Linked DNA regions of Thermus thermophilus. The protein of the gene in region 2 interacts with the protein of the main gene of each other region in a pairwise test. Links are inferred from orthologs where the notes say so. Each region holds a gene or a part of one and is shown on either strand. Other genes may lie near its edges.

Region 1 (3,791 bases), 990 kb from region 2 along the record:
GGAGGCCGCGCGGAAGGAGGCCCGGGACATCCTGGAGGCCGCCCGCCAGGAGGCCAAGGCCCTGCGCCAGGAGGCGGAGGCCCGGGCCAAGGCCCAGCGGGAGGAGGTGGAGGCGGAGATCAGGCGCCGCCTCGAGGCCGCCGAGGCCGAGGCCAAAAAGCGCCTGGAGGAGGCGGAGGGACGCCTTAAGGCGGAGCGGGAGGAGCTTCGCGCCGAGCGGGAGCGCCTGAGGTCCCTCCAGGAGGAGCTCAAGGAGGAGCGGGAGCGCCTCAAGGCGGAGCGGGAGGAGCTCCGCCGGGAGGGGGAGCGGCTCGCCAAGCGGGCCGAGGCCCTGGACGCCAGGGCGGCGCGGCTGGAGGAGGCGGAGGCGGAGCTTGTCCGTAAAGAGGAGGCGCTCAAGGCGGAGGCCAGGGCCCTGGAGGAGCGGCTTAAGGAGGTGGAGCGGAAGCTCTACGAGGTGGCGGGCCTCACCCCCGAGGAGGCCCGCAGGCTCGTCCTGGAGCGCCTGGACCGGGAGCTGGAGGAGGAGAAGGCCCAGAGGGTGCGGGCCGCCCTGGAGCGGGCCCGCCTCGAGGCCAAAAGGGAGGCCCAGAAGATCCTGGCCCAGGCCATGCAACGCCAGGCCTCGGAGACCGCGGCCCAGCTCGCCGTCACCGTGGTGCCCATCCCCTCCGACGCCATGAAGGGGCGGATCATCGGCCGGGAGGGGCGGAACATCCGCGCCTTTGAGGCCCTGACGGGGGTGGACCTCATCATTGACGACACCCCGGACGCCGTCCTCCTCTCCTCCTTCAACCCCATCCGCCGCGAGATCGCCCGCATGGCCCTGGAGGAGCTTTTGAAGGACGGGCGCATCCACCCAAGCCGCATTGAGGAGGTGGTGGAGAAGGCCAAGCAGGAGATGAAGACCTTCATCTACGAAAGGGGGGAGGAGGCGGCCTTGGAGGCGGGGGTGGTGGGCCTGAAGCCCGGCCTCATCCAGCTTTTGGGCCGGCTCCACTTCCGCTCCAGCTACGGCCAGAACGTTCTGAAGCACTCCATCCAGGTGGCCCACCTCGCCGGGATCATGGCGGCGGAGCTCGGCCTGGACGCCGCGCTTGCCCGGAGGGCCGGGCTCCTCCACGACATCGGCAAGAGCGTGGACCGGGAGGTGGAGGGAAGCCACGTGGAGATCGGCATCGCCCTGGCGCGGCGCTTCGGGGAGCCCAAGGAGGTGGTGGACGCCATCGCCCACCACCACGACCCCGACAACGCCGAGACCCTCTACGCCGTTTTGGTGGCCGCGGCCGACGCCCTCTCGGCGGCGCGGCCCGGGGCGAGGCGGGAGAGCCTCGAGGAGTACCTCCAGCGCCTGGAGGCCCTGGAACGCATCGCCCTCTCCTTCCCCGGGGTGGAGACGGCCTTCGCCGTGCAGGCGGGCCGGGAGGTGCGGGTCATCGTCAAGCCGGAGAAGGTCAGCGACGCCAAGGCCACCCTCCTGGCCCGGGAGATCGCGAGCCGCATTGAGAAGGAGATGAACTACCCGGGCCAGGTCCAGGTGACCGTGGTGCGGGAGACCCGGGCGGTGGAGTACGCTAGGTGAAGTGAGGCGCTATGCTTAAAGGCGAAGACATCGGCATTGACCTGGGGACGGCCAGCGTCCTCATCTACGTGCGGGGGAAGGGAATCGTCCTGAAGGAGCCCTCCGTCATCGCCGTGGTCCAGGGGAAGCGGGAGGTGAAGGCCGTGGGGGCGGAGGCCTACCGGATGCTCGGGCGCACCCCCGGGAACATCGTGGCCGTGCGCCCCCTCAAGGACGGGGTCATCGCCGACTACGCCCTCACGGAGAAGATGCTCCTCCTCTTTCTGCAGAAGGTCCTCTCTCCCATGAGCCGCCTCTTCAAGGGGCGGGTGCGGATCATGGTGGGGGTTCCCTCCGGGGTGACGGACGTGGAGCGGCGGGCCGTGGTCCAGGCCGTCTCCACCCTGGCCCACAAGGTCTACCTCATTGAGGAACCCCTGGCGGCCGCCATCGGGGCGGGGATCAACGTGGCCGAGCCCACGGGGAGCATGGTGGTGGACATCGGGGGCGGTTCCACGGACATCGCCGTCATCTCCTTAGGGGGCATCGTGCGCTCGGAAAGCCTCCGCATCGCCGGGAACGAGATGGACCAGGCCATCATCCGCTACATCCGCCAGAAGTACAACCTCCTCATCGGGGAGCGCACCGCCGAGGAGCTCAAGATCCGGCTGGGGCGGGCCAAGCTCCTTCCCGGGGAGGAGAAGGAGGTGGCCGAGGTGCGGGGCCGGGACCTCGTCTCGGGCCTTCCCCGCACCGCAGAGATCCCCGCCGAGGACGTCGTGGAGGCCCTTCAGGAGCCTTTGAGCAAGATCTTCCAGGGGGTGAGGAACGTCCTGGAGACCACTCCCCCGGAGCTCGCCTCGGACATCTACGAGCGGGGCATCCTCCTCACCGGGGGCGGGGCCCTCCTTAGGAACCTGGACGTGGCCCTGCAGGAGGCCACCGGCGTGCCCGTGGTGGTGGCGGAGAACGCCGTGGAGGCCGTGGCCCTGGGCACGGGGAAGGCCCTGGAGATGCTCCACGTCCTCGAGGACACCATCCTCTCCTCCGACGACGTCCTGAGGAGGTGAGGCCCTGTGGACATCCGGGAGATCCTCAAGGTCCTGCCCCACCGCTACCCCTTTCTCCTCGTGGACCGGGTGTTGGAGGCGGACGAAAGGCGCTTCAAGGCCCTCAAGAACGTGACCTTCAACGAGCCCCACTTCCAAGGGCACTTCCCCGGCCACCCCGTCATGCCCGGGGTGCTGATCCTGGAGGCCATGGCCCAGGCGGCCGTGGGGGCCCTGGTGCGCCAGCCGGGCTTTCCCCAAGGGGGCCTCGCCTTCCTCGCCGGGGTGGAGGGGGCCCGGTTCCGGCGGCCCGTCTACCCGGGGGACACCCTGATCCTCGAGGGGGAGCTCCTCGCCTTCCGCCGGGGCGTGGGCAAGGTGGCGGTGCGGGCCCTGGTGGAGGGGGAGGAGCGGGCGAGCGCCACCCTGACCTTCGTCCTCCAGGGGGCCTCCTGATGGCGGACCTGGAGCGCTACCTCAAGCGGGCCCGGGGCGGCCGGGTGGTGCGCACGGGCTTCCTGGACCCCGAGGACCAGGCCCGCCTGGAGGAGATGGCCCGCCGGGAGGGGATCCGGGTGGCCTTCTTCGGCGGCTTTCCCTTGGCGGAGCGCAAGGTGGCCGTCCTCTACCCCGAGGAGGTGCCCTCCGTCTCCGACCCCGTGGAGGTGGTCCTCCTGGACCGCCCCCCGCCCGCCGACCTGGGGGAGGTTTTGGGCGAGGTGGAGGAGGTGGAGGAAGGGGTTTTGGCCGCCCTCCTCCCCGAAGGGAGGAAGGCCCTCGAGGCCCAGGGCTACCGCCTCCTTCCCCCTCCCGAAGGGGCCCTGAGGCCCCCCAGGGAGCGGGTGCGCACCCTGGTCGTCCCCTCCTTGCGGGTGGACGCCGTGGGGGCCAAGGGCTTCGGCGTCTCTCGGTCCTACTTCGCCCAGGGGGTCAAGGCGGGCAAGGTGCGCCTCAAGGGGAGGCCCGCCTCCCCCAAGGACGAGCTCGCCCCCGGGGACCTGCTCTTCGCGGAGGGGCTTGGGACCCTCAGGCTCCTGGAGGTGGTTGGCAAGACGGTGCGGGGCAACTATAAAATCAGGGTGGAGGTGGAGCGGTAGGAGGAGGAATCGGTCCCGTTTTCGGCGAACCGGATTGACGGAAGTGGGCATTCCGGTATAGATTAGGGTTTGTGCTCTTTGGTC
Region 2 (4,551 bases):
CCTTTAGGCGGACCTCGTCCACCAAAATCTCCGCCCCGGCCCCGGGCAGGCCGTCCAGGCCCGCTTCCTTTAGCTTTTCCAGGATCGCCTCCGCCCTAAGGCCCGTGAGGCGTTCCAGGCCTAGGATCTCCTCGGGGCTGAAGGCGTCTATGCGGAGGTCGGGGAAGCGGCCCTTGAGGTAGCGGAGGAGGTCCAGGTACCAATCCAGGGGAAGCTCGGGGTTCACCCCGCCCTGCATGAGGATCCGCCTGCCCCCCACCTGGTAGAGCTCCTCCACTTTCCTCGCGATCTCCTCGTAGCTCAGGGTGTAGGCGTCCTTCTGCCTCTTGGTGCGGTAAAAAGCGCAGAAGGCGCAGGCCACGGTGCAGACGTTGGTGTAGTTGATGTTGCGGTCTATGAGGAAGGTCACCACCTCGGGGTCGGTCTTCTTAAGCCGCACCTCGTGGGCGGCGGCGGCGAGCTCGGGCAAGGGGAGGCTGAAGAGGCTTAGGACCTCCCCTTCGGAAAGCCTCTCCCCGGCCACGGCCTTCTCCAGGACGTCCATGCCCTTCATCCTACACCCCTTTTCCCGGGGCAAGGTGGCCTTCGGTAAAATCGGGGCATGGAGCTCAAGGTGATTCCCATTGAAAAGCCCGAGAACCTCAACGTCATCCTGGGCCAGGCCCACTTCATCAAGACGGTGGAGGACCTCCACGAGGCCCTGGTGACCGCAGTCCCCGGGATCAAGTTCGGCCTCGCCTTCTCCGAGGCGAGCGGCAAGCGCCTCATCCGCCGCTCGGGGACGGACGAGGCCCTGGTGGAGCTCGCCGTGAAAAACCTCTTCAACCTCGCCTGCGGCCACGCCTTCCTCATCGTCTTGGGGGAGGGCTTTTACCCCATCAACGTCCTCCACGCGGTGAAGGCCTGCCCCGAGGTGGTGCGGATCTACGCCGCCACCGCCAACCCCCTCAAGGTGGTGGTGGCCGAGGAGGGGGAGCAAAGGGCCATCCTCGGGGTCATGGACGGCTTCACGCCCCTGGGCGTGGAGGACGAGGCCGAGGTGGCCTGGCGAAAGGACCTCCTCCGGCGCCTGGGGTACAAGCTTTAGGGCCTCTATACCCTTTCCGGTTTCCCTTCGTCCAACTGGCTTGGGGAAGCTCCCTAGGACCTTTTGCCGGGGCCCCCATGCTGGCGCAAGCCGGCATGGGGTGGGATCTAGAGAGGCTTCGCCGCGCCCATGCGGGCGTAGAAGGCGTGGGTTAGGGCGATGGCCAAGGCGTCCGCCAGGTGGCTTGGCCTCGGGGCCTCCTTCAGGCCCAGGATGCCCCGGACCATGAGGGCCACCTCCTCCTTGGCGGCGTGGCCGTGCCCCGCCAGGGCCTGCTTCACCTGCATGGGGCCGTAGGCGTAGACGGGCACCCCCGCTTCAAAGGCCGCCACCAAGACGGCCCCCAGGGCCCAGCCCACCTTGTAGGCGAGCTCGTTTTGGCGGTAGAAGAACTGCTCCTCCACCGCCACCGCCTCGGGCCGGAAGCGGTGGAGGGCCTCTAGGACCCGGGCGTGGATCCGTCCCACCCTCTCCCTTGCGGGCTCCTGCGGCGAGGTCTTCACCACCTCCCCGTGGAGGAGGCGGGCCTTGAGGGCCCCCTTCCCCTCCACCGCCACCACCCCGAGGCCCAGGTGGGTGATCCCGGGGTCTATGCCGGCCACGACCACGGGAAGGGGAAGCTCAGTTGCCCCGCCTGGGCGGGTAGTCCCCGTCCCCGTAGCGGATGAAGGCGGGGATGTCGTAGTTCGTCAGGTCCACGTGGCCCGTGGGGAAGTCCACGGGGCGGGCGGGGCGGGGCACCACGGTGCTCTCCGCGAAGCCCGCGGCGATGAGGATGACCCGGAGCTCGTCCTGGGCCCGCTCGTCGTAGGTGACCCCGTAGAGGATGTCCACGTCCTCGTGGCCCGTGGCCTCCCGGATCCTCTCCACCACCTCGGCGGCCTCCATGAGGGAGAGTTCCTCGGAGCCCACCACGTTGAGGAGGAGCCTTCTGGCCCCTTCAATGGAGCGCTCCAGGAGGGGGCTGTGGATGGCGCTTTTGGCCGCCTCCTCCACCCGGTTTTCCCCGCGCCCCGCCCCGATGCCCATGAGCACCTGGCCCGCGCCCTCCAAGAGGGCCTTGACGTCGGCGAAGTCCACGTTGATGAGGCCGGGGAGGTTGATGACGTCGGTGATCCCCTTGACCCCGTGGTACAGCACCCGGTCGGCGATGAGGAAGGCGTCTTTTAAGGTCATCTTCTTGTCCACGGCGGAGAGGAGGCGGTCGTTCTGGACCACCACCATGGCGTCCACCCGCTCCTTGAGCTTTTTGATGCCTTCCTCGGCGGTGCGCATGCGCTTGGGGCCCTCAAAGCTGAAGGGGCGCGTCACCACCGCCACGGTGAGGGCGCCGAGCCGCTTGGCGATGTCGGCGACCACGGGGGCGCTTCCCGTCCCCGTGCCGCCCCCCATGCCCGCGGTGATGAAGACGAGGTCCGCCCCCTCCAGGGCCTCGGCGATGAGGTCCTCGGCCTCGAGGGCCGCCTTCTCCCCAATCTCGGGGTTGGCCCCGGCCCCGAGGCCCCGGGTGAGCTTCTCCCCGAGCTGGATCCGGTGGTCGGCGAGGCTTTTGGCCAACACCTGGGCGTCCGTGTTGGCGGCGATGAACTCCACGCCGGAAAGCCCCGCCTCAATCATGCGGTTCACCGCGTTGTTCCCCGCACCCCCGAGCCCGATGACCTTGATGACCGCTCCTTCCATACCCCCCTCCCTCTAGAACAGGTTGCTCAGAAACTCCTTGATCCTGGCCCAAAGCCCCTCGCCCTTGGGCTTGTCCTCCGGTTTTTCCCTGATCCGCTTGGCCTCCTGGGGCTTTAGGGGGAGGCTTGCCCCGTAGCGGACGAGCCCCACCGCCGCCGCGTGGGCGGGGGAGGCGACCACGTCCGTAAGCCCCGAAACCCCCTGGGGTTTGCCCACCCGCACGGGGAGGCCGTACTGCTGCCGGGCGAGGAGGTCGGTGCCCCGGAGGAGGGCCCCGCCCCCCGTGAGGACCACGCGGTTGACCTGGATCTCCAAAGGCCCCAGGGTTTCGTCCACGCTCTGGCGCGCCAGATGGAGGATCTCCCGCATCCGCGGCCGGATGATGCGGGCGAGCTCCGGGGCCGGAACCTCGCCCAGGGCGCCGCCCTCCTGGTTGATCTCCAGGACGAGCTCCGGGTCGGCGAGCTCCGGCAGGGCGGCCCCGTACTTGCGCTTGACCCGTTCCGCCTCCTCAAAGGGGATCTTGAGGAGCTGGGCGATGTCGTGGGTCACGTGGTCCCCGCCCAGGGGCACCACGGCCGAGTGGGCGAGCCTTCCGCCCCGGAAGACGGCCACGTCGGTGGTGCCGCCGCCGATGTCCAGGAGGAGGACGGTCATCTCCTCCTCCTCGGGGGTGAGGACGGCGAGCCCGCTGGCCAGGGCCTGGACGCAGACGGCGTCCAGGGCGAGGCCCGCTTCCTCCACGGCCCGGCGCAGGTTGGCGAGGGGGCCCCGGCCCGCAGCGATGAGGTGGACGTCCACCTCGAGGCGCACCCCCGCCATCCCCACGGGGTCCCGGATCCCCTCCTGGCCGTCCACCTTGAACTCCAGGGGCAGGGCGTGCAAAAGCTCCAGCTCCCCTTCAAAGGGGTAGGCCTTGGCCTGCTCTATGGCCCGCTCCACGTCCGCCTCGGCGATGGTGTGGCCGCGGCGGATGGCGGCGAGGCCGTGGCTGGTGACGCTTTTGAGGTGGGGGCCACCCACGCCCACCACCACCCGCTCCACCTTGACCCCGGCCACCCTTTCCGCCTGGAAGAGGCTTTGGCGGATGGCCTCCGTGGTCCTTTCCAGGTTGACCACCACCCCGCGCCGCAGCCCCTGGGAGGGGACGGTGCCCTCGCCGATGATGTCCAAAACGCCGTCAGGGGCGAGCTCCCCGATGACGGTGGTGACCTTGGTGGTGCCTACGTCCAAACCGGCGATGATCATGGGCGCTGACTCACCCCCCAAGAATACACGAAAACCCGCCCCTTAGGGCGCGCGGTTTGGGCGTACTTTAGCAGATACGCGGCCTCGGGGGCAAAGAGGGTGGCCCCTTCCAGCTCCACCCAGAAGCCCGCCGGGGTGTAGCGGATCTCCCGGGCCTGGGGGAAGGCCCGGCCCAGGGAGAGGAGGGCTTCCCGGGGGAGGGGCCCTACCCCCCGCACCCGGGGCCCGGGGGCGAGGGGGGCTCCTTGGGGGAGGAGGACGCCGTCCTCGGCCAGGGCGTCCCCGGTTTCCAGGGGGAGGAAGGGCCGGCGTTCCCGCACCCGGACGACCACCTGTCCCAAGGCGGGCTTTTCCAGGTGGGCTTCGGCCACCCAGGGGTTTTCCAGGAGGGGCCGGAGCCTGTTCCCTGAGACCCAAAGCCACGGGTCGCCCGGAGCGAGGCGGAGGGTTTGCAGGACGGCCTCCCTGGAGAGGTGGCGTAGCCCTTCCACCCGCACCTCCTCCACGGGGACGGCCACGAGGCTCGCCACGTAGAG
Region 3 (3,788 bases), 1.1 Mb from region 2 along the record:
ATATAATGCCCCCATGGGCCTCTGGTTTGAGGAAAGCGCGGAGGAGCGGCAGGTCCTGGGGCCTCTTCGCGAGTTCCTAAAGGCGGAGGTGGCCCCGGGGGCGGCGGAGCGGGACCGCACCGGGGCCTTCCCCTGGGACCTGGTGCGGAAGCTCGCCGAGTTCGGCGTCTTCGGGGCGGTGGTGCCCGAGGCCTACGGGGGCGCGGGGCTTTCCACGAGGCTTTTCGCCCGCATGGTGGAGGCCATCGCGTACTACGACGGCGCCCTTGCCCTCACCGTGGCGAGCCACAACTCCCTGGCCACGGCGCACATCCTCCTCGCGGGGAACGAGGCCCAGAAGGAGGCCTTTCTTCCCAAGCTTGCCTCGGGGGAGGCCCTGGGGGCCTGGGGCCTCACGGAGCCCGGCTCCGGCTCGGACGCCGCCGCCCTCAAGACCAAGGCGGAGAAGGTGGAGGGGGGGTGGCGGCTCAACGGCACCAAGCAGTTCATCACCCAGGGGAGCGTGGCCGGGGTCTACGTGGTCATGGCCCGCACCGACCCCCCTCCAAGCCCCGAGCGGAAGCACCAGGGCATCTCCGCCTTCGCCTTCTTCCGCCCTGAGCGGGGGCTAAGGGTAGGCCGGAAGGAGGAGAAGCTTGGCCTAAGCGCCTCGGATACGGCGCAGCTAATCCTGGAGGACCTCTTCGTGCCCGAGGAGGCCCTTTTGGGCGAGCGGGGGAAGGGCTTCTACGACGTCTTAAGGGTGCTGGACGGGGGCAGGATCGGCATCGCCGCCATGGCCGTGGGCCTGGGCCGGGCCGCCTTGGACTACGCCCTCCGCTACGCCAAGGGGCGGGAGGCCTTCGGCCGGCCCATCGCCGAGTTTGAGGGGGTTTCCTTCAAGCTGGCGGAGGCGGCCACGGAGCTGGAGGCGGCGCGGCTTCTCTACCTCAAGGCGGCGGAGCTCAAGGACGCGGGGAGGCCTTTCGCCCTCGAGGCCGCCCAGGCCAAGCTCTTCGCCAGCGAGGTGGCGGTGAAGGCCTGCGACGAGGCCATCCAGATCCTGGGGGGCTACGGCTACGTCAAGGACTACCCCGTGGAGCGCTACTGGCGGGACGCCCGCCTGACCCGCATCGGCGAGGGAACGAGCGAGATCCTGAAGCTCATCATCGCCCGGCGCCTTCTGGAAGCGGTGTGAAGGTCAGGGGCCGGGGGACCTTCAGGGCGAGCTGGCCGCAGGCCGCCCCCACGTCCTGCCCCCGGCTCCACCTTATGGAGGTGGGGACGCCGAGGCGCTTTAGCTCCTCGGCGAAGGCCAGGATGCCCGCCTTGGGCGTCCCCTCCACCGGGGCCCCTTCCCAGGGGTTGAAGGGGATGAGGTTCACGTGGGCGCTTAGGCCCTTGAGGAGCTTGGCGAGGAGCCTCGCCTGCCAGAGGTGGTCGTTCACCCCCTTGAGGAGGGTGTACTCAAAGGTGACCCGCCGCTTGGTCTTGGCGTAGTAGTGGCGCACCGCCTCCAGGATCTCGGCGATGGGGTAGCGGTGGGCGGTGGGGATGATCTTCCTCCGGGTTTCGTCGTCCGGGGCGTGGAGGGAGAGGGCGAGCCGCACCCCGAGGTCTTCCTCGGCGAGGCGGTAGATCCCCTTGGGGATGCCCACGGTGGAGAGGGTGACGCGCCTGGGGCTTAGGGCGAGGGCCTTCTTGTGCAGCATGATCCGGACCGCTTTGAGGACGTTCCTCAGGTTGAGGAGGGGCTCCCCCATCCCCATCAGGACCACGTTCCGGATCTCCCTGGGGGAGAGGCCCTGGTGGTAGGCGATGGTGAGGAGCTGGTCCAGGATCTCCGCCGCGGTGAGGTTCCGCCCGAAGCCGAGGGCCCCGGTGGCGCAGAAGGTGCACCCCGCCGGACACCCCACCATGGTGGAGAGGCAGACGGTCTTCCGGTTCTCGTAGGGCATGTAGACGGCCTCGGTTTTCTTGCCGTCCAGAAGGGTGAAGAGGTACTTGACGCTTCCGTCTTGGCTCGGGAAGGCCTGGACCAGGCTGAACTCGGAGAGGCGCCACTCCCGCGCCAAGGCCTCCCGCAAGGCCTTGGGCAGGTCGGTCATCTCCGAGAAGTCCCGCGCCCCTTTGGCGTAGAGCCAGTGGGCGATCTGGGCCTTGCGGTAGCCCTCGCCGGGAAGCTCCTCGGGGAGAAGCTCCAGGATGGGCTTGAGGGCGTGGGAGGCGGCCATACCCTCCCATTGTAGCCGAGAAGGGGAGTAAAATCCGGGCCATGCGGAAGCTTCTTCCCTTGGCGCTTCTGGGCCTTTCCGCCTTCGCCCAGGTGGACGTGCCCTTCTGGCACGCCATGGACGGCCCGGCGGGGAGGCTCATCGCCGCCTTCGCCCAGGAGTTCAACGGCAGGCAGGGCCAGTACCGGGTCCTGCCCCAGTACGTGGGGAACTACCGGGACGCGGAGACCAAGCTGGTGGCCGCCCTGCGCACGGGAGGGGGACCGGTGCTTTTCCAGGCGGAGCTCTCCTTCTTCCCCCGCCTGGTGGCCGAGGGGAAGGCGGTGGCCCTAGACCCCTACCTGGCCCTGGACCGGGCCTTTGTGGAGGACCTCTTTGAGCCCGCCTGGAACTACGGGGTGGTGGAGGGGAGGCGCTTTGGCCTCCCCTTCAACACCTCCACCCCGGTCCTCTTCTACAACCTGGACGCCTTCCGGGCCAAGGGGCTCAAGGCCCCGAGGAACTGGAAGGAGTTTGAGGAGATGGCCAGGGCCCTCACCACCCGCCAGGCCAAGGGGTTCATCTTCGTCACCGACCCCCAGGCCTGGCTCTTTGAGGCCATGGTGACGAGCCGGGGGGGCAACCTGGTGAAGGACGGGAGGCCCAACTTCACCTCCAAGGAGGCCCTGGACGCCCTGGAGACCCTTCACCGCTTGAACCGGGCGGGGGCGCTTTCCGCCCGGAGCCTGGCCGAGGCCACCTTCGCCCAGCTGGACTTCGTGCGCACCAAGGGAATGATGGTCATGGCCTCCATCGCCAACTGGCCCGCCGCGGAGAACTTCTCCTTCGCCTTCACCCTGGGGGTGGCCCCCGTGCCCCGGGAGGAGGGGGGGAAGGTGCCCATGGGGGGCGCGCAGCTTGTGGTGCTCCAGGGGTCCAAGGAGGCCCAGATCCGGGGGGCCTTGGAGTTCTGGAAGTACCTCATGGAGCCCAGGAACGTGGCCCGCTGGGTGGAGGCGAGCTACTACGTGCCCGTGCGCAAGTCGGCCCTCCCCCTCCTGGAGGGCTTCTACCGGGAAAACCCCTTCCGCAAGGTGGCCTTTGAGCAGATCGCCTACGCCCAGGAGCGGCCTCGAGTCCCCCAGTTCTCCACCTGGGCGGGCCTTTTGGCCGAGGCCCTGGAGAAAAGCCTCAAGGGGAACATCCCCCCGCAAAAGGCCCTGGAAGAGGCCCAGAGGAAGGCGGAGGCCATCCGGTAGGATGGGGGCCATGCGCCTAGGCTTCAGCCCCTTCAACGCGGAGCTGGACTACGAGGCTGCCTTCCCCCTGGCGGCGGAGCTCGGGCTGGACCTGGAGGTGGCCTACGACCTGCACGAGGCCTTTCCCCTCCCGGGGGCGCGGGAGCTTAGGGCCACGGGGGAGGCCTTGGGGGTGGGCTTCACCCTCCACCTCCCCTTCGTGGAGCTGAACCCGGCAAGCCTCATCCCGAGCGTCCGCAAGCTCTCCCAGGAGCGGCTTCTCCGGGCCCTGGAGTTCGGGGAGGCCTTGGGGGCGAAGGTGGGGGTGCTGCACACGGGCCTCATCCCCGTGCGCCAC

Evidence for each region.
Region 1: the proteins of ftsZ (region 2) and TthTMY_RS10915 interact in binary tests that used the Escherichia coli proteins (3 or more experiments, as listed by UniProt). The link is inferred for Thermus thermophilus from one-to-one orthologs.
Region 3: the proteins of ftsZ (region 2) and rlmN interact in binary tests that used the Escherichia coli proteins (3 or more experiments, as listed by UniProt). The link is inferred for Thermus thermophilus from one-to-one orthologs.

Annotation. Positions count from the first base shown.
Region 1 is NZ_AP025158.1:2,018,129-2,021,919, reverse strand. The notes cover bases 798-3,612. They hold TthTMY_RS10915 (rod shape-determining protein), read left to right. Parts: upstream 798-1,593; coding sequence 1,594-2,631; downstream 2,632-3,612. Other genes in these bases: TthTMY_RS10905 (S4 domain-containing protein), read left to right, coding at 3,066-3,612; fabZ (3-hydroxyacyl-ACP dehydratase FabZ), read left to right, coding at 2,638-3,066; rny (ribonuclease Y), read left to right, coding at 798-1,582. Outside these bases: more of rny, read left to right, coding at 1-797; more of TthTMY_RS10905, read left to right, coding at 3,613-3,707. UniProt on the Escherichia coli protein: Forms membrane-associated dynamic filaments that are essential for cell shape determination. Acts by regulating cell wall synthesis and cell elongation, and thus cell shape.
Region 2 is NZ_AP025158.1:1,026,990-1,031,540, forward strand. Bases 739-3,710 are described here. They hold ftsZ (cell division protein FtsZ), read right to left. Parts: upstream 2,768-3,710; coding sequence 1,709-2,767; downstream 739-1,708. Other genes in these bases: TthTMY_RS05545 (adenosine-specific kinase), read left to right, coding at 739-1,087; TthTMY_RS05550 (crossover junction endodeoxyribonuclease RuvC), read right to left, coding at 1,195-1,695; ftsA (cell division protein FtsA), read right to left, coding at 2,780-3,710. Also shown: mqnC (cyclic dehypoxanthinyl futalosine synthase), read right to left, coding at 1-553; more of TthTMY_RS05545, read left to right, coding at 602-738; more of ftsA, read right to left, coding at 3,711-4,015; TthTMY_RS05565 (FtsQ-type POTRA domain-containing protein), read right to left, coding at 4,012-4,551. UniProt on the Escherichia coli protein: Essential cell division protein that forms a contractile ring structure (Z ring) at the future cell division site. The regulation of the ring assembly controls the timing and the location of cell division.
Region 3 is NZ_AP025158.1:2,119,823-2,123,610, reverse strand. The notes cover bases 180-2,991. They hold rlmN (23S rRNA (adenine(2503)-C(2))-methyltransferase RlmN), read right to left. Parts: upstream 2,214-2,991; coding sequence 1,146-2,213; downstream 180-1,145. Other genes in these bases: TthTMY_RS11470 (ABC transporter substrate-binding protein), read left to right, coding at 2,255-2,991; TthTMY_RS11480 (acyl-CoA dehydrogenase family protein), read left to right, coding at 180-1,177. Outside these bases: more of TthTMY_RS11480, read left to right, coding at 14-179; more of TthTMY_RS11470, read left to right, coding at 2,992-3,451; TthTMY_RS11465 (sugar phosphate isomerase/epimerase family protein), read left to right, coding at 3,462-3,788.